Regions from separate parts of the Streptomyces sp. NPDC059582 genome, predicted to be linked through region 2. Evidence: riboswitches for the same ligand, from Rfam matches in the RefSeq annotation. Region 2 holds a riboswitch; the other holds the start of a gene.
The links. Region 2 has a riboswitch for cyclic di-AMP ahead of ACFV0T_RS07610 (M23 family metallopeptidase). Riboswitches for the same ligand answer to the same signal wherever they lie in the genome.
Positions count from the first base shown of each region.

Region 1: another riboswitch for cyclic di-AMP. It lies ahead of ACFV0T_RS27480 (M23 family metallopeptidase); the one in region 2 lies ahead of ACFV0T_RS07610 (M23 family metallopeptidase).

Region 1 is NZ_JBHWCC010000036.1:63,200-73,422, reverse strand. It holds gene ACFV0T_RS27490 (HPr family phosphocarrier protein) at 29-310, shown strand; gene ACFV0T_RS27485 (GntR family transcriptional regulator) at 575-1,270, opposite strand; gene ACFV0T_RS27480 (M23 family metallopeptidase) at 1,458-2,210, opposite strand; cyclic di-AMP (ydaO/yuaA leader) riboswitch at 2,223-2,386, opposite strand; gene ACFV0T_RS27475 (M16 family metallopeptidase) at 2,597-4,000, opposite strand; gene ACFV0T_RS27470 (M16 family metallopeptidase) at 3,997-5,400, opposite strand; gene ACFV0T_RS27465 (DNA topoisomerase (ATP-hydrolyzing) subunit A) at 5,669-8,125, shown strand; gene ACFV0T_RS27460 (CobW family GTP-binding protein) at 8,220-9,455, opposite strand; gene ACFV0T_RS27455 (DUF6082 family protein) at 9,778-10,223, shown strand, end outside.
Region 2 is NZ_JBHWCC010000005.1:214,979-225,201, forward strand. It holds gene ACFV0T_RS07595 (dihydrofolate reductase family protein) at 1-621, shown strand, start outside; tRNA gene ACFV0T_RS07600 (tRNA-Met) at 698-771, shown strand; gene ACFV0T_RS07605 (PP2C family protein-serine/threonine phosphatase) at 1,120-2,259, shown strand; cyclic di-AMP (ydaO/yuaA leader) riboswitch at 2,585-2,741, shown strand; gene ACFV0T_RS07610 (M23 family metallopeptidase) at 2,753-3,787, shown strand; gene ACFV0T_RS07615 (aldo/keto reductase) at 3,938-4,882, shown strand; gene ACFV0T_RS07620 (PrsW family intramembrane metalloprotease) at 4,923-6,239, opposite strand; gene trmB (tRNA (guanosine(46)-N7)-methyltransferase TrmB) at 6,325-7,185, opposite strand; gene lhgO (L-2-hydroxyglutarate oxidase) at 7,278-8,522, opposite strand; gene ACFV0T_RS07635 (MFS transporter) at 8,598-10,025, opposite strand.

The sequences.
Region 1 (10,223 bases), on a different contig from region 2:
AACCCTGAGTACTGAAGGGCAGCATCACATGGCTGAGCGCCGCGTCAACGTCGGCTGGGCCGAGGGCCTCCACGCCCGTCCCGCCTCCATCTTCGTCCGAGCCGCCACGGCCACAGGCGTCCCGGTCACGATCGCCAAGGCCGACGGCAACCCCGTCAACGCGGCCTCCATGCTGGCCGTTCTCGGCCTGGGCGCCCAGGGCGGCGAGGAGATCGTCCTCGCCTCCGACGCCGAGGGCGCGGACGCCGCGCTCGAACGTCTGGCGAAGCTGGTCGCCGAGGGTCTCGAGGAGCTCCCCGAGACCGTCTGAGCATCGCCTTCGGCACTGCTCTTCGCACTTCTCACAGCAGTGCTCACAGCACGCGGTGGAGCCGCGTCGACCTTTCCGGTCGGCGCGGCTCCACCGTTTCCGCTCGCTTTCGCTTCACCCGCTCCACCGGAATTGCCGGGAGTGCCCGGAGACCATCCCGCGAGCATACGAAAGACGTGCGGCCGGAAATTACCGGCGCACGAGAATAAGGGCAGGGGAAATGCGCCTCCGCCGAATACCGCTTCTTTGTATACGGTGCCTTTGTTAATGCCGCAGGCTCGTCATGTTTACGGGGTGTTGCGAAGTCCTCACGCGGTCGGCGCGCTCCCCCGCCCCGGTGAACCGCAGGCGGTGCGCGGAACTCGCTCGCTCGGTGTGCAGCGCCGTGATCCCCCGCGCTCGTTCGGCGTCACCGCGGGCCACCGCGTCCACGATCGCGCCGTGCTCGGCCCACGACTCCACGGGATCGGCCGGCGCCTCTATCGAGTACATCCAGGCGATCTTGTGCCGCAGCTGGGTGAGCGTCGAGGTCAGGGCTTGGCTGCCGGACGCCTGGGCGAGCGTCTCGTGGAACCAGCCGCCCAGGGAGCGCAGATCCTCGCTGTTGCCCCGCCTGGCCCGCTCCTGACCCAGGCGGACCAGGCCGCGCAGCACCTTCAGGTGGGCCTCGGTCCGCCGCTGGGCGGCCCGGGACGCGCCGAGCGGCTCCAGGAGCACGCGCATCTCCAGCAGGTCGGAGGCCTCCTGCTCGGTCGGTTCCGCGACGCACGCGCCCGCGTGCCGGCGGGTCACCACGAAGCCCTCCGCCTCCAGGGTGCGCAGGGCCTCCCGGACCGGGACGCGCGAGACACCGTAGCGGCGCGCGAGGAGTTCCTCGGTGAGCCGGCCGCCGCGCTCGTAGACACCGGCCACGATGTCGTCCCGGATCGCCGTGCATACCGAGTGCGCCGGAATACGCATGACCGACCTCCGCCTTAATGCCCGTGAAACGTCGCCGAGTGACGTGCGTTCTGCGACTCTATGGCAATCAGGCGTAATTTCCGACGGGCGGCCGGAATCCAAGGATATTTTTTGGACAGGAAGGCCTCCGAAAGGCCGAAAGCCCCGGCTCGGGAGCCGGGGCCTCGGTATGTCGCGCCGTCTGTTGTCAGACGTTCACACCATGCTTGCGGAGGTAGGCGACCGGGTCGATGTCCGAGCCGTATTCTGGGGTGGTCCGGGCCTCGAAGTGCAGGTGCGGGCCGGTGGTGTTCCCGGTCGCGCCGGAGACGCCGATCTGCTGGCCCGTGACCAGCCTCTGACCCACGGAGACGCCGATGGACGACAGGTGACCGTACTGGGTGTACGTGCCGTCGTTCATCCTGATCACCACCTGGTTGCCGTACGCCCCGCCCCAGCCGGCCTCGACGACGGTGCCGTAGCCGACCGTGTGGACGGAGGTGCCACCGGCGGCGTGGAAGTCGATGCCGGTGTGGCTGCCGGAGGACCAGAGCGAGCCACCGCTGAGGTAGCCGGTGGAGACGTAGGAGTGGGCGATCGGCGCCACGAAGGTGTTGAGGCGCTTGCGCTCGGCCTCGCGGGCGGCGCGCGCCTTTGCCGCGTGCTCCGCCTTGGCCCTCGCCGCGGCCTTCTCGCGGGCGGCCTCCTGGGCCGCCTTCTCCTCGGCGGCCTGCCTCTGGGCCGTGGCCTGGGCGTCGATCTGCTCGGCGACCGAGTCGCGGATGGTGATGACCGGGGTGAGGCCGGTCTGTTCGACGGAGTTCTCGGCGGCGAGCGCAGGGGCCGCGAGGGTACCGATGACGCCGGTGGTGGCGAGGGCCGCGATGCCGGCTGCCTGAGCGCTGGTGCGCTTCATCCGGCCGGGACGACGGTGCTTCCCGGGGGCGCACATGAACGCCATGTAGTGGCTGGTCCTTTCCTTCCCTCTCGCCTACCGGGTTAGCTGACGGGTTCGGAGCAGGAAGGTCTCCTACGGACCCCCTCGCGGCACGCGCGGGCGTCCGATTCACCCCAGGGACTGCATGGGTCCCCGGCTCCCCTGGCTCGCGCCGTACGGGGACTCGGCGATGACTGTCCGCTGCCGCGGGTGCGGCGCACTGCCTGACGAACAGACCGCATGACCGTACGGGCGCCGTCTTTCGATCCTCAAACGGATCGCGGCTTTTGTAGCGCATCCCACAGGGCAGACAGGCAGCTCTCCCCCAATTCGGACATTCTCCGGACATGGTGGGGCCCTGGTGACTCATCAGTCACCAGGGCCCCCGCGCGCGTGCCTTCGCGTTGCCCCTACTCGGCGGACACGACCGTGACTTCACCGATGCCGAGGGCCTCCACGGGCTCCCTGATCTGCGCCGCGTCCCCGACGAGGATGGTCACCAGACGGTCCACCGGGAAGGCGTTCACGACTGCCGCGGTGGCCTCCACGGTGCCGGTCGCGGCGAGCTGCTGGTACAGCGTCGCCTGGTAGTCGTCGGGCAGGTGCTGCTCGACCTGGTCGGCCAGCGTGGCCGCGACGGCCGCCGCGGTCTCGTACTTCAGCGGCGCCACCCCGACGAGGTTCTGCACGGCGACGTCACGCTCCGCGTCGGTCAGCCCCTCCGCGGCGAGCGTGCGCAGCACGGTCCACAGGTCCTCCAGGGCGGGACCGGTGTTCGGGGTGTCCACGGAGCCGCTGATGGCGAGCATCGCGGCGCCCGTGGCCCCTCCGGAGGAGGTGGGGGCCCCCGACCTGAGCACCTGCCCGAAGGCGCGCACCCCGTAGGTGTAGCCCTTCTCCTCCCGCAGGACGCGGTCCAGCCGGGAGGTGAGGGTGCCACCGAGGCAGTACGTGCCGAGCACCTGGGCGGGCCACACCCGGTCGTGCCGGTCGGCGCCGGTGCGGCCGATCAGCAGCTGCGTCTGGACGGCGCCGGGTCGGTCCACGATGACCACGCGGCCGGTGTCGTCGGCGCTCACCGGCGGCACGGGGCGGGGCGCGGCCGAGGTGCCCTTCCAGGCGCCCAGGGTGTCGCCGAGGAGCTCGTCCAGGTCGAGGCCGGCGAGGTCGCCGACGACCACGGTGGTGGCCGTGGCGGGGCGGACATGCCGGTCGTAGAAGGCACGCACGGCCGCGGAGTCGATCTGCGTGACCGTCTCCTCGGTGCCCTGGCGCGGGCGGGACATGCGCGAGGTCGCCGGGAACAGCTCCTTGGAGAGCTCCTTGGCGGCACGGCGGCCGGGGTTGGCCAGCTCGTGCGGGATCTCGTCGAGCCGGTTGCGCACCAGCCGCTCGACCTCGCTGTCCGCGAACGCGGGCGCCCGGAGGGCGTCGGAGAGCAGGCTGAGCCCCTTCTCCAGGCGCGAGACCGGGACTTCGAGGCTCAGCCGTACGCCGGGGTGGTCGGCGTGCGCGTCGAGAGTGGCGCCGCAGCGCTCCAGCTCGGCGGCGAACTCCTCGGCGGAGAGCTTGTCGGTGCCCTCCGAGAAGGCTCGCGCCATGATCGTGCCCACACCGTCGAGGCCGGCCGGCTCGGCGTCCAGTGGCGCGTCGAGGAGGACCTCGACGGCGACGACCTGCTGGCCGGGGCGGTGGCAGCGCAGAACGGTCAGCCCGTTGTCCAGGGTGCCGCGCTCGGGCGCCGGGAAGGCCCAGGGCCTGGCCTCGCCCGGCCGGGGCTGGGGGTGGAACTCCATCGTGGCGAGCTCGGTCACTGGGCCGCCTCCTCGGTTGCGTCGGTGGCTTCCACGGTCGCCGCGGACTCCGGGTCTTCGGTGCTCTCCGCGGCCTCGGCGTCGTCCAGGGCCTCGGGGGCGGTCGGCTCGTAGACGAGCACCGCCCGGTTGTCGGGGCGCAGGCGGGCCTTGGCGACCTCCTGGACCTCCTCGGCCGTCACGTCCAGCACCCGCTGGACGGCGGTGAGCGCGAGCTGCGGGTCGCCGAACAGGACCGCGTAGCGGCACAGTTCGTCGGCGCGGCCGGCCACCGTGCCGAGCCGGTCCAGCCACTCGCGCTCCAACTGGGCCTGGGCGCGTTCCATTTCCTCGGCCGTGGGGCCCTCCTCGGCGAACCGGGCGAGCTCCTCGTCGATGGCGGTCTCGATGACCGGCACCTCGACGTCACCGGACGTCTTCACGTCCAGCCAGCCCAGGGAGGGCGCCCCGGCCAGCCGCAGCAGGCCGAAGCCGGCCGCCACCGCCGTACGGTCGCGCCGTACGAGCCGGTTGTACAGGCGGGAGGACTCACCGCCGCCGAGAACGGTCAGCGCCAGGTCGGCCGCGTCGCACGCGCGCGTGTTGTCCTCCGGGAGCCGGTAGGCGGCCATCAGGGCGCGCGCCGGGACCTCCTCCTCGACGACCTCGCGCAGCTGCCCGCCCATGACCTCGGGCAGCGAGCCGTCGCGCGGAGCGGGCTTGCCGTCGTGGGAGGCGATGGAGCCGAAGTACTTCTCGATCCAGGCGAGCGTCTGCACCGGGTCGATGTCGCCGACCACGGAGAGCACGGCGTTGTTGGGCGCGTAGTACGTCCGGAAGAACGCGCGCGCGTCCTCCAGGGTGGCCGCGTCCAGGTCGGCCATCGAGCCGATCGGCGTGTGGTGGTACGGGTGGCCCTCCGGGTAGGCGAGCGCGGTCAGCTTCTCGAACGCGGTCCCGTAGGGAACGTTGTCGTAGCGCTGGCGGCGCTCGTTCTTGACGACGTCCCGCTGGTTCTCCATGGACTCTTCGTCGAGCGCGGCGAGCAGGGAGCCCATGCGGTCGGCCTCCAGCCAGAGGGCGAGCTCCAGCTGATGGGTGGGCATGGTCTCGAAGTAGTTGGTGCGCTCGAAGCTGGTGGTGCCGTTGAGCGAGCCGCCGGCGCCCTGCACCAGCTCGAAGTGGCCGTTGCCCTTGACCTGCCCGGACCCCTGGAACATCAGGTGCTCGAAGAGGTGAGCCAAGCCCGTACGTCCCTTGACTTCGTGACGGGAGCCGACGTCGTACCAGAGGCACACCGCCGCGACCGGGGTCAGATGGTCCTCGGAGAGCACCACGCGGAGGCCGTTGGCCAGGCGGTGCTCGGTCGCTGTCAGGCCCCCGGAGCCTGCCTCGGCTGTGGCCGTGTGACCCATGGGCATGTACGTCCCTTCGATCGCGGACGCGGTCGTCGGACCGCGCGTTTCGTGCCTGTCCTGCCACTGTATGCAAGCGGACCGACCATGGGCGAAGTTCCCGCGGGACGTACGCCGAGAGCGAGATCGCGTAGCCTGCGGGCAGTCGTGGAATGAGGCGCCTTCCACACCGGGCCGGGCGGCCGACGCCGGGTCCTCGCCCGCACTGTCAGTAGCGCGGTCCACAATGGTCCGCGTCAGAACCCGTTCACGCTTCAGCAAGGAGCCGGCAGCGATGGCCCGCCGCAGCACGAAGACCCCGCCGCCCGACGACTCGTACGAGGAGCGGATCCTCGACATCGACGTCGTCGACGAGATGCAGGGCTCCTTCCTCGAGTACGCGTACTCGGTCATCTACTCCCGCGCTCTGCCGGACGCCCGCGACGGCCTCAAGCCGGTGCATCGCCGCATCGTCTACCAGATGAACGAGATGGGCCTGCGCCCCGAGCGCGGTTACGTAAAGTGCGCCCGTGTCGTCGGCGAGGTGATGGGCAAGCTCCACCCGCACGGCGACGCCTCGATCTACGACGCCCTGGTGCGCATGGCCCAGCCGTTCTCCATGCGCGTGCCGCTCGTCGACGGCCACGGCAACTTCGGTTCGCTGGGCAACGACGACCCGCCGGCCGCCATGCGGTACACCGAGTGCAAGGCGGCCGAACCTGCCGGCCTGATGACGGAGTCCATCGACGAGGACACCGTCGACTTCGCCCCCAACTACGACGGCCAGGAGCAGGAGCCGGTGACCCTGCCGGCGGCCTTCCCGAACCTCCTGGTCAACGGCTCGTCGGGCATCGCGGTCGGCATGGCCACGAACATGCCGCCGCACAACCTCGGCGAGGTCATCGCGGCCGCCCGCCACCTGATCCGCCACCCGAACGCGGACCTGGACGCCCTGATGAGGTTCGTCCCGGGCCCCGACCTGCCCACCGGCGGCCGGATCGTCGGCCTCTCCGGCATCCGGGACGCCTACGAGTCGGGCCGCGGCACCTTCAAGATCCGTGCCACGGTCTCGGTGGAGACCGTCACGGCCCGCCGCAAGGGTCTGGTCGTCACCGAGCTGCCCTTCACGGTCGGCCCGGAGAAGGTGATCGCCAAGATCAAGGACCTGGTCGGCTCGAAGAAGATCCAGGGCATCGCCGACGTCAAGGACCTCACCGACCGCGAGCACGGCCTGCGCCTCGTCATCGAGATCAAGAACGGCTTCGTGCCGGAGGCGGTCCTGGAGCAGCTCTACAAGCTGACGCCGATGGAGGAGTCCTTCGGCATCAACAACGTCGCCCTGGTGGACGGCCAGCCGCTCACCCTGGGTCTCAAGGAGCTCCTCGAGGTCTACCTCGACCACCGCTTCGAGGTCGTCCGACGCCGCTCGGAGTTCCGGCGCACCAAGCGGCGGGACCGTCTGCACCTGGTGGAGGGCCTGCTCACGGCGCTCGTCGACATCGACGAGGTCATCCGGCTGATCCGCTCCAGCGACAACTCCGCGCAGGCGAAGCAGCGCCTGATGGAGCGCTTCTCGCTGTCGGAGATCCAGACGCAGTACATCCTGGACACCCCGCTGCGCCGACTGACCAGGTTCGACCGGATCGAGCTGGAGTCCGAGAAGGACCGGCTCAACACGGAGATCGCGGAGCTGACCCGCATCCTGGAGTCGGACGCGGAGCTGCGCAAGCTGGTCTCCGCCGAACTGGCCTCGGTGGCCAAGAAGTTCGGCACCGAGCGCCGTACGGTGCTGCTGGAGTCGGCGGGTGCCCCGACCGCCGCCGTACCGCTCCAGGTCGCGGACGACCCGTGCCGGGTGCTGCTGTCCTCGACCGGCCTGCTGGCCCGCACGGCGAACGGCGAGCCGTTCCCGGAAGACCCCGACACCAGGCGCACCAAGCACGACGTGATCATCTCTGCGGTGCCGGCCACGGCGCGCGGCGAGATCGGCGCGGTCACCTCGGCGGGCCGCCTGCTGCGGATCAACGTCGTCGACCTGCCGCAGCTGCCGGACACCGTGTCCGCGCCGAACCTGTCGGGCGGTGCCCCGCTGGCGGAGTTCGTCTCACTCGACGGCGACGAGACACTGGTCTGCCTGACCACGCTGGACGAGTCGTCCCCCGGCCTGGCCGTCGGCACCGAGCAGGGCGTGGTCAAGCGCGTGGTCCCGGACTACCCGACCAACAAGGACGAGTTGGAAGTCATCACCCTCAAGGACGGCGACCGGATCGTCGGCGCGATCGAGCTGCGCACCGGCGAGGAGGACCTGGTCTTCATCACGGACGACGCGCAACTGCTGCGCTACCAGGCCTCCCAGGTCCGTCCCCAGGGCCGTGCCGCGGGCGGTATGGCGGGCATCAAGCTCACCGAGGGCGCGAAGGTGATCTCCTTCACAGCGGTCGACCCGGCGGTGGACGCGGTCGTCTTCACCGTCGCGGGTTCGCGCGGCACGCTGGACGACTCCGTGCAGACGACGGCCAAGATCACCCCGTTCGACCAGTATCCGCGCAAGGGCCGCGCCACCGGCGGCGTGCGCTGCCAGCGGTTCCTGAAGGGCGAGGACTGCCTGTCCCTGGGCTGGGCGGGCCCCGTCCCGGCCCGGGCCGCGCAGAAGAACGGCACCCCGGCCGAGCTCCCGGAGATCGACCCGCGCCGCGACGGCTCGGGCGTGTCGCTGGCTAAGACGGTGGCAGTGGTGGCGGGGCCGGTGTAGGACGGCGCCTTACTCGGGGCGACAGGGGTGCCTGTTTCCCCGGGTTCGCGGGGTCTGCGGGTCCACCTGGTCCACCTGGTCCACCTGGCGCGTTTTAGTCCGGCGAGTCCGTCGCGTCCGGCGGGTCCGGCGGTCCGTCGGGGTCGCGTACGTAGCGGAGGACGCCCCACATGCCGCGCTCGTCGGCGGTGTGCGGGGCGTCGTCCTCGCAGGCCTCCAGTTCCCTGCGGAGGCCTGGCCCGGCGATGCCCGAGCCGATGAGCACGAGCTGGGTGAGGCGCGGCTCACCGCTCGGCCGGCGCTCGGGGCGGAAGCGGAGGAACCGCCCGACGGTGTGGACGGCGTACCGGTTTTGGACGTCGTGGGCACCGAAGTCGACGTACCCCTTGATCCGGTAGAGCCCCTCGGGCCTGCTGTCGAGGAAGGTCATCAACCGGCGCGGTTCCAAGGGGACCTCGGAGACGAAGGACAGACTGTCGTACGCCGCGTGCAGATGACCGCGGTGATCGCCCCCGCCGTCGTGATCGCGCGGGTCGTCATGCGGGCTTTCGTGCGGGTCGTCGGCGGAGCCTTCGTGGAGCTCGTCTCGCAGGCCGTCGTGCGGGTCGCCGGGCAAGCCGTCTTGCGGGTCCCCGTGCAGGCCCTCGTGCGGGTCCCCGCGCAAGCCATCGTGCAGGTCGTCGAAGGACAGCTGCCCGATGCGCTCCTCGCTCGGCCGGCAGTCGAAGAGGAACTCGGGGTCGATGCGGGCGTAGGTGACGGGGACGACCGCGGCACGGTCGGCGAGGGTCCGGACCAGGCCGAGGACCCGCTCACCGTCCGTCGCCCGGTCGAGCTTGTTGACCACGACGAGGTCGGCGAGACCGAGGTGCCGGTCGATCTCGGGGTGCCGCGCGCGGGTGTCGTCGAACTCGGCGGCGTCGACGACCTCGACGAGACCGCCATAGACGACCCGCGGATTCTCCGAGGCGAGCACCATGCGCACGAGCTCCTGGGGCTCGGCGAGCCCACTGGCCTCGATGACGATGACGTCGATACCGACGGCCGGGTTCGCGAGCCGTTCGAGGTAGACGTCGAGCTCACTGGCGTCGACGGCGCAGCACAGGCACCCGTTGCCGAGGGAGACGGTGGAGTCGCCGAGCGCGCCCGCCACGGCCATCGCGTCGATCTCGATGGCACCGAAGTCGTTGACGACGGCGCCGATCCGGCTGCCTCCGCTGTGATGGAGGAGGTGGTTGAGCAGCGTGGTCTTGCCGGAGCCGAGGAATCCGGCGAGGACGATCACCGGGATCTGCGGGGTCTGCTGCGGACCCGGGCTCGGCTGACTCAACGTGCGACCTCTTTCGCGCCGACGCGTGCGCCGGCTCGCGAACCGGCGCACGTACGAAGAATGAATGCCGCCCCAGAATACGAGCCAGGAACAAATCACGGCTGAGTGAACGATTGTTAGCAGCGCCGACGGGGCAGACGTTGGGCATGGCGCCGAAGTGTGCGACCCTCGCTTCCTTCCGTGCGCCTCCTCTCCGCCTCCCCCGCCGATCAGAGCCGCTCGGCACCCTGGAGGCGGCACGCGCCGCCCATCGCTCGCCGGCCCCCACCAGTCGACCCGCACTCCGACGGCCGGCGGACGGTCGCCTGAATCGGGGGTTGACATGGCCACACGGAAGAACGCAGCGGGGAGGGTCGGCTCCGCCGCGCTCAGCCTGCTGCTCGTAACCGGCACCATGACGCTGGCAGCACGTCAGCGCCGCCTGGAAACGGCACGCCGGGCAGAGCGGCGCTTGGAGGAGCGGCGCCTGGAACTCGAAGAGCTGGCGATTCGACGCAAGGCCCTGGCGCACCAGCAGCGCATGCAGTGGGAACTGCTGGCCCGGGCGATCGACGATCCCTCCCTCGCCGCGGTGATCGACACCTACGACAAGAGCATCCCCGCAGAGAAACGGCGTCAGTTCTTCTACGCCAACGCATGGTATGTCCACCTCTTCCACCTGTACCGGGCGGGCATCCTGGACAGGGAGGAGTTGTACCGGCATCTGCGCGAGTTCTTCCAGAGCCCCCTCTTCCGCGAGTACTGGGCGGCGTCGAAGGCTCAGCGGGC
Region 2 (10,223 bases):
GAACTCCAGCTCGTGCTCGCCCCGCTCTTCGTGGGCGACCCGGACGCGCCCCGGCTGTTCGGGCCGGGCGCGTACCAGGGCGGGCGGCTGCGGCTGGTGGAGACCCGGCGGATCGAGGACGTCGTCCTCACGCGCTACGAGCCGACCGCACCCGGCGCCGGAGGCGTCGCCTCGCCCGCCGACCGGCACTGGCTGGCGCTCGCCTGCGACCTGGCGGAGCGGTGCCCGCCGTCGCGGACCGCGTTCAGCGTGGGGGCGGTGGTGGTGACAGCCGACGGCACGGAGCTCGCCCGCGGGTACTCCCGGGAGGGCGACGATCCCGTCGTGCACGCCGAGGAGGCGGCCCTCGCGAAGATCGACCCGGTGGATCCGCGGCTCGGCGGCGCGACGGTGTACAGCAGCCTGGAGCCGTGCGCCCGGCGGGCCTCCCGGCCGGCGCCGTGCGCGCGGCTGATCCTCGACGCGGGGGTACGGCGGGTGGTCACGGCCTGGCGGGAGCCGGACACCTTCGTCGCCGGTGCCGACGGCACCGGGGTGCTGACGGCCGAGGGCGCCGACGTCGTCGTACTGCCGGAGTACGAGGCGGCCGCCCAGGCGCCGAACCGGCACCTGCGGGACTGAACCGAGCCACGCCGACGGGGCGCGAATCAACCGTTGTGCATCCGGTCCCGCGAATGGCGTATGCTGGTCCTAACGACGCGGGGTGGAGCAGCTCGGTAGCTCGCTGGGCTCATAACCCAGAGGTCGCAGGTTCAAATCCTGTCCCCGCTACTGAAGACTCAGGGCCGGAATCCAGTTCATGGATTCCGGCCTTGAATGTTGTCCGGCCTTGAATGTTTTCCGGCCCTGATTGTTTTTCCACGCTGCTCCCGTCACTCGTACCTTTTCCTGCCCCCGACGCCCTCGTCATCCGGTCGGCTCACACCGGTCGCCGCCCGCCTCCGTCGCGGCGAATCTGGATCTCCGTGGCGGGAGACGGCGGGAGACGGCGGGAGACGAGTGGTGCGCCCTGATGACGCGGCGGGCGAGGAGCCGCACAAGAATCCCGCCACGGCCTACGACGACTACCTCGTCCTGCCTGACCGCAGCCGGGCCGGCGGACGGCTCCCGGCCGACCCGGTGCCCGACCCCGGCCTCGGCGACGAGGCACCCCCGCCGTCCGGTGCGGCGCGCGCGGGGGGTGCGGAGCGCCGGATCTCCGCCACCCGGGCCCTCCTCCAGGTCCTCCCGCTCCTGCTGGTCGTCGGCGGGATCGTCTACGACTTCTGCACGCCCCCCGACTTCACCGCGGCCCCCTTCTTCACGGCCGCCCCGCTGGTGGCGGCGCCGCTGTACTCGCTGTCCGGCACCATCACCACGGGGGTCTTCGCGTTCGTCGCGGTGTGCGCCGTGCACGCCCGCTCCTCTCGGCTCATGGAAGCGAGCGCGATCACCGAGATCGTCACCGTGGCCACGGTCGCCGCCATGGCCGTGGTCATCAACCGCGTCGTGCGCCGCGGCGACCGGCGGCTGGCCAGCGCCCGCGGGATCGCCGAGGCCGCCCAGCGCGCGGTGCTGCCCGAACCCGCCGAGCGGATCGGCGGGTACGACGTCGCGGCCCGTTACGAGGCCGCCCAGGAGGACGCCTTCATCGGCGGCGACCTGTACGCCGTGCAGGACAGCCCGCGCGGGGTGCGGCTCCTCGTCGGGGACGTACGGGGCAAGGGCATGGGCGCGGTGGCGGCCGTGGCCGTCGTCATCGGGGCCTTCCGGGAGGCCGCCGAGCAGGAGGCGACCCTGGAGGCGGTGGCCCAGCGGCTGGAGCGGGCGCTGGCCCGCGAGGGCACCCGGCGCGACGGACTGGACGCCTTCGAGGGCTTCACCACCGCCGTACTCGCCGAACTGCCGCACGGCGCCGAGGCCGTCCGGGTCCTCAACCGCGGGCATCCGCCGCCGCTGCTGCTGCACACGGACGGCAGCGTGCGCACGCTGCCGGCCCGCGAACCGGCCCTGCCGCTCGGCATGGGCGAGTTGGGCACCTGGCCCGACCGCGCGGAGGAGAGCGACTTCCCGAAGGGCACGACCCTGCTCCTGCACACCGACGGCGTGTCCGAGGCCCGCGACACCCACGGCCGTTTCTACGACCCCGAGGAGCGGCTCGCGGGCAGGTGCTTCCGCGATCCCGAAGCACTGCTCGTCGCCCTCGCGGAGGACGTGCGCCGGCACTCCGGCGGCGGAATGGCCGACGACATGGCGCTGCTCGCCGTACGACGGCCCTGAAGGGGTAGCGGACCGGCCGTGGACGGTCCCCGAAACGGCCCAGGGCCGGTCCGAGCCGGTCCTGAACCGACCCGTAGTCACACGGGGTGATCAGCTGACCCCTCTGCGCATCACATCTGAGTCACCGTCAAAACGAGTGGGGCCCCCGAGGCGTTCCGGCTGGGGCGCCCGGCGTGGTCAACTCGCCCGATTTCCGCCGGTCATGGGCTGTAAGTCCAGGCCAAAAATGTTAATGATCAAGTGGAACAGCTTGGAATCACGCCCCCGTGTCTATTAACGTTCGATAACGCAGCGCGGTCGTCCCAGCCGTCACAAGCGACGGCTCCGTGCGCACGCGCCGAATCCTGCAAGGGAACCGGGGAACCACCACCTTGGGGTGAATCGCACGTACACCGCCGTGAACGTCGGGCGGTATACGCGCGTAGGAGACCTTCCTGCTCCGAACCCGTCAGCTAACCCGGTAGGCGAGAAGGAAGGAAAGGAGCACGCCCACGTGGCGTCCAACCCGCCTGCCCCCGAAGCCCCGTTCGTGCCGAGTCAGCGCAGCACCGAGCCGTTCGGCTCCGGCAGCTACCGCACCGACGAGGGCCCGTGGGAGGAGTGGAACCCCACCGAGGAGTCCCTCCGTCCCGTACGTGGCCGGCACCGTGTCGCCAAGCAGCGCGGCGGACTCGCCCGCAGCTCCACCGTCCTGGGCGTCGGCGTCATAGCCGCCGTGAGCGCGGGCGGTATGGCCAGCGCCAACACCGGCAAGCCGCCGGTGTCCATCTCCATGCCGGACCTGCCCTCCGTCGGCTCCCTGCTGTCCGACGACTCCGCGGACGCGGCCGAGGCCCCCACGGCCCCGCTCAGCGGTATCGGCGTGACCTCCGCCGACACCGCCCAGGGCACCACCGACGCCGGCGAGGCGCTGCGCACCCGGATCATGGCGCAGGCCGAGCAGCAGCAGGACCAGGTCGACACCAAGGCCGCTGCGGCCTCGGCGGCGGCGGCCCAGAAGGCGGTCGCCGACGCCGCCGCCAAGGCCGAGAAGGAGGCGGAGGCCAAGGCCGCCGCCGCCAAGAAGAAGGCGGACGAGGCGGCCGCGCAGAAGGCCGAGGCCGCGCGCCTGGCCGAGCTCGCCAAGCAGTACACGCTGCCGACCTCCTCGTACACGATCACCTCGACCTTCGGGCAGGCCGGCTCGATGTGGTCCTCCGGTTACCACACCGGTCTCGACTTCGCCGCGCCCACCGGGACGCTCATCAAGGCGATCCACAGCGGCACGGTCACCGAGGCGGGCTGGGCCGGTTCGTACGGCTACCGCACGATCCTCACCCTGGACGACGGCACCGAGCTGTGGTTCTGCCACCAGTCCTCGATCAGTGTCAGCGTCGGGCAGAAGGTCGCCACCGGCGATGTCATCGGCCGCGTCGGTGCCACCGGCAACGTCACCGGCCCGCACCTCCACCTGGAGGTCCACCCGGGCGGCAGCGCGGACGGCATCGACCCGATGGCCTGGCTGCAGGGCAAGGGACTCACCCCCTGACCCGCGCGACCCTCCGAGTTCCCTGATCGTTCTCCGATCCCCGGCAGCCCTGACGACGTCCCCCCGACGTCAGGGCTGCCGGTTTCCGGTTCTCCGGGATACGCGCGAAATGCGGAATACGGGGTTCCTGGGCGGGTGTTGATGTTGAACATGACTTCTCTGCGCAAGCTCGGTTCCTCAGACCTCGAGATCTTCCCGCTCGCCCTCGGCGGCAACGTCTTCGGCTGGACCGCCGACGAGGCCCAGTCCTTCGCCGTGCTCGACGCCTACGCTGCGGCGGGCGGCAACTTCGTCGACACCGCCGACTCCTACTCGGCGTGGATCGAGGGCAACAAGGGCGGCGAGTCCGAGACCGTCATCGGCAAGTGGGTCAAGGCGCGCGGCAATCGCGCCGACGTCGTCATCGCCACCAAGGTCAGCCAGCACCCGGACTTCCCGGGGCTGAGCGCCGCGAACATCAGGGCCGCCGCCGACGCTTCCCTGCGCCGCCTCGGCACCGACCACATCGACCTCTACTACACGCACTTCGACAAGCCCGAGGTGCCGGTGGAAGAGATCATCGGCGCACTGGACGAGCTGGTGAGGGCGGGCAAGGTGCGCCACATCGCCGCCTCCAACATCTCCGCCGACCGGCTGCGGGAGTCCCTGGAGTTCTCCGACCGCGAGGGACTGGCCCGGTACGTGGCGCTGCAACCCCACTACAACCTCGTCTCGCGCGACACCTACGAGGGTGAGCTCCAGGACCTCGCGGCCCGCTCGGGACTGGCCGCCGTCCCGTACTTCGCGCTCGCCTCCGGCTTCCTCACCGGCAAGTACCGCCCCGGTGCGACGGTCGACAGCGCACGTGCTTCGGGCGCCGCCAAGCACCTCGACACCGAGCGCGGCCGGACGGTCCTCGCCGCTCTCGACGAGGTCGCAGGCGCCCATGACGTCCCGGTCGCCACCGTCGCCCTGGCCTGGCTCGCGGCCCAGCCGACGGTGGTCGCCCCGATCGCCTCCGCCCGGACGGTGGAGCAGCTGCCGGCGCTGGTCGGGGTGGCGGAGCTGGAGCTGACGGAGGCGGAGGTCGCGCGCCTGACGGCCGCGTCGGGCTGACCTTCCCCATGTCCCCGGCGATGTCCCCAGGGCTACGGGGCTACGACCGGTACGGGTTGTACGCGGGATACGGCGCCGCCGGGTAGCCGTACACCGGCCACGCCGCCGGAGGGGGCACCGGCATCATCACCGGAACCGGTGGCGCCGTCGCCCGCGCCGCGTAGTCCAGCGCGGGCCGCGCCACCTCCCGGCGCCGCCACAGCTCGTGCAGCAGTTCCCGTTCCCGTACGAGGAAGTCGGCGCCGGCCCGGCCCCGGCGCCCCCGGTGGCGCAGGAACGCCAGGGAGGTCGCGTACGCCTCGTACTCCGCGACCGCCCGCCCGGCGGGCCTGCCGAAGTGGTGCCCGGCGTACTCGCGGGCCAGCCGCCGCGCCCGCATCGAGCCGAGCGCGAACGGCTCGGCCGGGGTCAGCCAGCCGGTGACGGCGTAGGCGGGCAGCTCCTCGCGCACGGTCCGCAGTTCGCGCTGGCGTGTCCAGATCACCAGCCAGGTCAGCAGACCGAACGCGGGCACCATGAACACCCCGTACACGGCGAAGAAGCCGAACTCGCCGAAGGTCGAGGAGCCGTTCCAGAACGCGTGCATGCCCATCGCGAGCAGCAGCCCGGACAGTGGCAGAAGCACCCGCCTCACCCGCTGCCGCTCCCCGGACAGCGCGGCGACGCCGAAGCCGATACCGGTCAGGACGGTGAACAGGGGGTGCGCGAACGGCGACATGATCACGCGGACGAAGAAGGTCGCCGCGGTGACGGACGCGATGCCGCGGCCGCCGCTGAGCTGGTCGGTGCCGAAGGCGGTGCCGAGGTAGAGGATGTTCTCGGTGAACGCGAAGCCGGTGGCGGTCACCCCGGCTATGACGACCCCGTCGACGATCCCCGTGAAGTCCCGTCTGCGGAAGAGGAAGACGAGGAGCACGGCGGCGGCCTTGGCGGACTCCTCGACCACGGGCGCTATCACGGTCGCGCCGAGGGTGTCGGCGCTCGACGGGTCGGCGGTCGCCGTCGCTATCCACTTGGTCGCGAAGCTGTTGGCGACGATCGCTATCAGCGCCGCCGCGCAGGCGCCCCAGGCGAAGGCGAACAGCAGGTTGCGCCAGGGGCCCGGTTCGACCCGGTCCAGCCAGCGGAAGGCGGTGACGAGCAGGGGCACCGGCAGGACGGCGAGGCCGAGCCCGACCAGGAACCCCTCCGTGCCGGTCTGCCGGCGCACGAGCGCCAGGATGACGAGCCCCGAGAGCGTCAGCAGGGTGATCAGGGCGCCGTAGCGCACCCATCTCCGGTGCCACCAGTGCGCGTGCCGGAGCCGACTGTGGGCGGGAACGCCGGAGTGCGTCGGATAAGGGGGAACGGTCGCCACGGCATTGACCCTAACGAGGGAGGGCTGGTCTTGCTGTTCCTTTTGCTGCCTGCTGTATCCGCGGTGCCTGCGGTGTCCGCCGCGCCTACGGCGACCGCCGCTCCGGAGGCTTCCGGTGCTGTACGCGACGGAAGAGCAGATCGTTCACGACGTGTCCCTTGTCCAGCCCCTGACCCTCGAAGCGAGTCAGCGGGCGGAACGCGGGACGTGGCGCGAAACCGCCGTCCGCCTGGGTGTTCTCGAAGTCGGGGTGGGCGCTGAGCACGTCGAGCATCTGCTCGGCGTACGGCTCCCAGTCGGTGGCGCAGTGCACGAGCGCGCCGGGTCGCAGCCGGGTCGCGGCGAGGTCCAGGAACTCCGGCTGGATCAGCCGCCGCTTGTGGTGCCGCTTCTTCGGCCAGGGGTCGGGGAAGTAGACGCGCACCCCGTCGAGCGAGTCGGGGGCGAGCATCTCCCGCAGCAGGATGATGGCGTCCCCGTTGGCCACGCGGATGTTGGCCAGTCCGTGGTGGTCGGCGAGGTTGAGCAGATTGCCCTGGCCCGGCGTGTGCACGTCCACGGCGAGGATGTCGGTGTCGGGGTCGGCGGCGGCCATCTGCGCGGTGGCCTCGCCCATCCCGAACCCGATCTCCAGCACCACCGGGTGGTCGTTGCCGAACAGGGCGCCCAGGTCGACGATCTGCTGTCCGTCGATGTCGAGGCCCCACTTGGGCCACAGCCGCTGCAACGCGTCCGCCTGTCCCGCGGTCACCCGGCTGCGCCGCGGCTGGAAGCTGCGGATCCGCCGCTCGAAGTGCGACCCGGCGGGGTCGGCCTGCGGGCCGCCGGGGAAGCGCGGCTCCCCCTTGTCCCGGGTGTGCCGGACGAGGACACCGGGATCATGGCGGTGCCGCGGGTCGTCGGGGGTGGGCTGGGACGCTTCGGAGGCGGTGTTCGGCTCAGACACAGTGGGGACGATTTTACGGCGCCCCCGGGCAGCGACAGGCGCGGCCCTCGGCGGAGTGCGAGCGCCCACGGCGCGGCCCGGCGCCGCGGCCCTCACCACGAGCCCAGCGCGGCCAGCGCCCGTCGTGCCACCTCCCGGCCGATCGGCAGCGACGCCGTCGCCGCGGGCGAGGGCGCGTTCAGCACATGCACGGTCCGCGCGCCCTCCCGGATCAGGAAATCGTCCACCAGCGTCCCGTCCCGCAGCACCGCCTGGGCCCGCACCCCGGCCGCCGACGGCACGAGATCCTGCTCGGTCACCCCGGGCAGCAGCCCGCGCACCGCCTGCGTGAACGCCCCCTTGGACACCGATCTGCGCAGTTCCCCCATCCCGTACCGCCAGTGCTGCCGGCCCATCCGCCAGGCTCCGGGCCACGCCACCGTCCCGGCCAGCTCCCGGGGCCGTACGACCCCCCATCCGTACCCCTCGCGGGCCAGCGCCGGCACCGCGTTGGGCCCGACGTGCACCTCGCCGTCGATCCCGCGCGTGAGGTGCACCCCGAGGAACGGGAACGCCGGATCGGGGACCGGATAGACCAGGCCGCGTACCAGCTCCGGCCGTGCCAGCTCGTAGTACTCGCCCCGGAACGGCACGATCCGCACCTCGGGCTCGTCGCCGGTCAGCCGGGCCACCTCGTCGCAGTACAGACCCGCGCAGTTGACCAGCACCCGGCCCCGCACGATGTCCCCGCGCGCGGTCCGCACGGCGACTCCCCGTTCCGGGCGCCGGTCGATCCGGACGACGCGCGCCCCGTAGCGGATCTCCGCTCCGGACGCCTGGGCCAGTTGCCGGGCGACCGCCGTGAAGTCGCACACGCCCGTCGTCCCGACGTGTATGGCGGCCAGGCCACGCACTTCCGGCTCGTACTCCGCGATCTGGGCGGCGCCCAGCTCCCGTACCGGAATGCCGTTCTCCCGGCCGCGCTGTACGAGCGCGTGCAGCCGGGGCAGCTCCTCGCGCCGAGTGGCGACGATCAGCTTGCCGGTCACGGCGTGCGCGATGCCGTACTCCGCACAGAACTTGATCATCTCGGCGGAGCCGCGCACCGCGTACCGCGCCTTGAGGGAGCCCGGGCGGTAGTAGATCCCGCTGTGGACGACGCCGCTGTTGCGTCCGGTCTGGTGCCGGGCCGGGCCGGGCTCCTTCTCCAGCACCGTCACCCGTGTGCCCGGCGCGGCACGCGTGATCGCGTACGCCGTCGACAGCCCGACGATCCCGCCGCCGATCACCAACACGTCACAGTCGTAACCGGCGTAACCGGCGTGACCGTCGTGGGCGATCACTCGCACCTGCACCACCTCCCGGCTTCGATAGTGCACTGCGCCACTGACAACGCGCTCAAACCCGGGAGGTGCCCCGTGTGTGTCCCGGGCTCAGGCCGGAGCCATCATCAGCAGCGGCCGGGCCCGCTCCCGCAGCTCGACCACGCGGGGCTCGTCGCCGTACGGCTCCAGCCGGTGCAGCAGGTCCTTCACGTACTCCGTGGTGCGCGCGGAGGAGATCCGTCCGGCGACCTCGACCGCCCGTACGCCCTGCTCGCACGCCGCGTCGAGGTTGCCCGACTCCAGCTCGGCGACCGCCGAGACGACGAGGCGCAGGCCGTGCGAGCGCACGAACTCCTCCGTCGGCTTCGACAGCGCCTGCTCGGTGAAGCGGCGTACCTGGCGCGGTGCCTTCAGGTCGCGGTAGCACTCGGCGGCGTCGGCGGCGAAGCGGTCGTAGGAGTAGAAACCGAGCCACGACGGGTCGTTGTCGCCGTCACGGGACCGCTCCAGCCAGCTCTCGGCCGCCTTGAGGGCCGCGCCGGCGGCCTGGGCGTCACTGGCGCGCGCGTGTGCGCGTGCCTCGACGAGACGGAAGAAGCTCATGGTGCGGGCGGTGGCGAGTCCCCGGTTGCGTTCCAGGGCGGCCTGGGCGAGGTCGACGCCCTCGTCGCCGAAGCCGCGGTAGGTCGCCTGGAGGGACATGGAGGCCAGGACGTAGCCCCCGAGCGGGACGTCGGCGGCGGCGCGGGCCAGACGCAGGGCCTGGATGTAGTAGCGCTGGGCGGCCTCCTGCTGGCCGGTGTCGAAGGCCATCCAGCCGGCGAGCCGGGTGAGCTCGGCACTCGCCCCGAACAGCGCCCTGCCGACCTCGTCGGAGTACGAGCCGAGCAGCAGGGGTGCCGCCTCCACCCGCAGGCACTCCGGCACCATCGACGAACGCCAGTCGCCGCCGCCGTACTTGGAGTCCCAGCGCCTGGCGTCCTCGGCCGCCTCGCGCAGTTTCTGGACGTCGCTGTGGCCGACTTTGAGCGGTGCGCCCGAACCCTCGGCGGGGTTCACCTCGCGCGCGACCGAGCTGTCGGCCGGTGTTATCAGCCACCGTGACGCGGGCGTCGCGTACGCGCTCACCGCGAAGGATCCGGCCAGCGACTGCCAGATGCCGCCGGAGCCGGCCCGGCGTCCCGCGAGGTCGAGACGGTAGAGCTCCGTCGCGGACCGCACCGCCTGTCCGACGTCCCGGGGAAAGGCGAGGCCCACCTCGGGTGCGGGATCCGCGTCCGCCAGGCCGATCTCGTGGAGCGGCACCGGCCGGCCGAGCTTCTGCCCGATGGCGGCCGCGATGAGGTGCGGCGCGGCGCCCTGGGGCACCATGCCCTTCGACACCCAGCGCGCCACCGAGGTCTTGTCGTAGCGAAGAGTCAACCCGCGTTGGGCGCCAAGGTCGTTGACGCGACGCGCGAGTCCTGCGTTGCTGATTCCCGCGAGGGCGAGAACGGTGCCGAGTTTTTCGTTCGGCCCGCGTTGCTCCCTGGACATGCGCCACCCCTCGACACAGACGGCTGCCGCGCTGGCATAACCATGCGGCATTCGTAAACCCAGCGTAGTTCGCCGCATCCCAAGCGTTAAGGGGCATTCTTCCGGATGGCGGGATTGTGGTCCGCACTGAAGTGCGGGCCCTGTACGCACGGTTGCATCGTGCTCCCGCTGTGTGGCCGTGCGCCCGTCCGTGCGCTC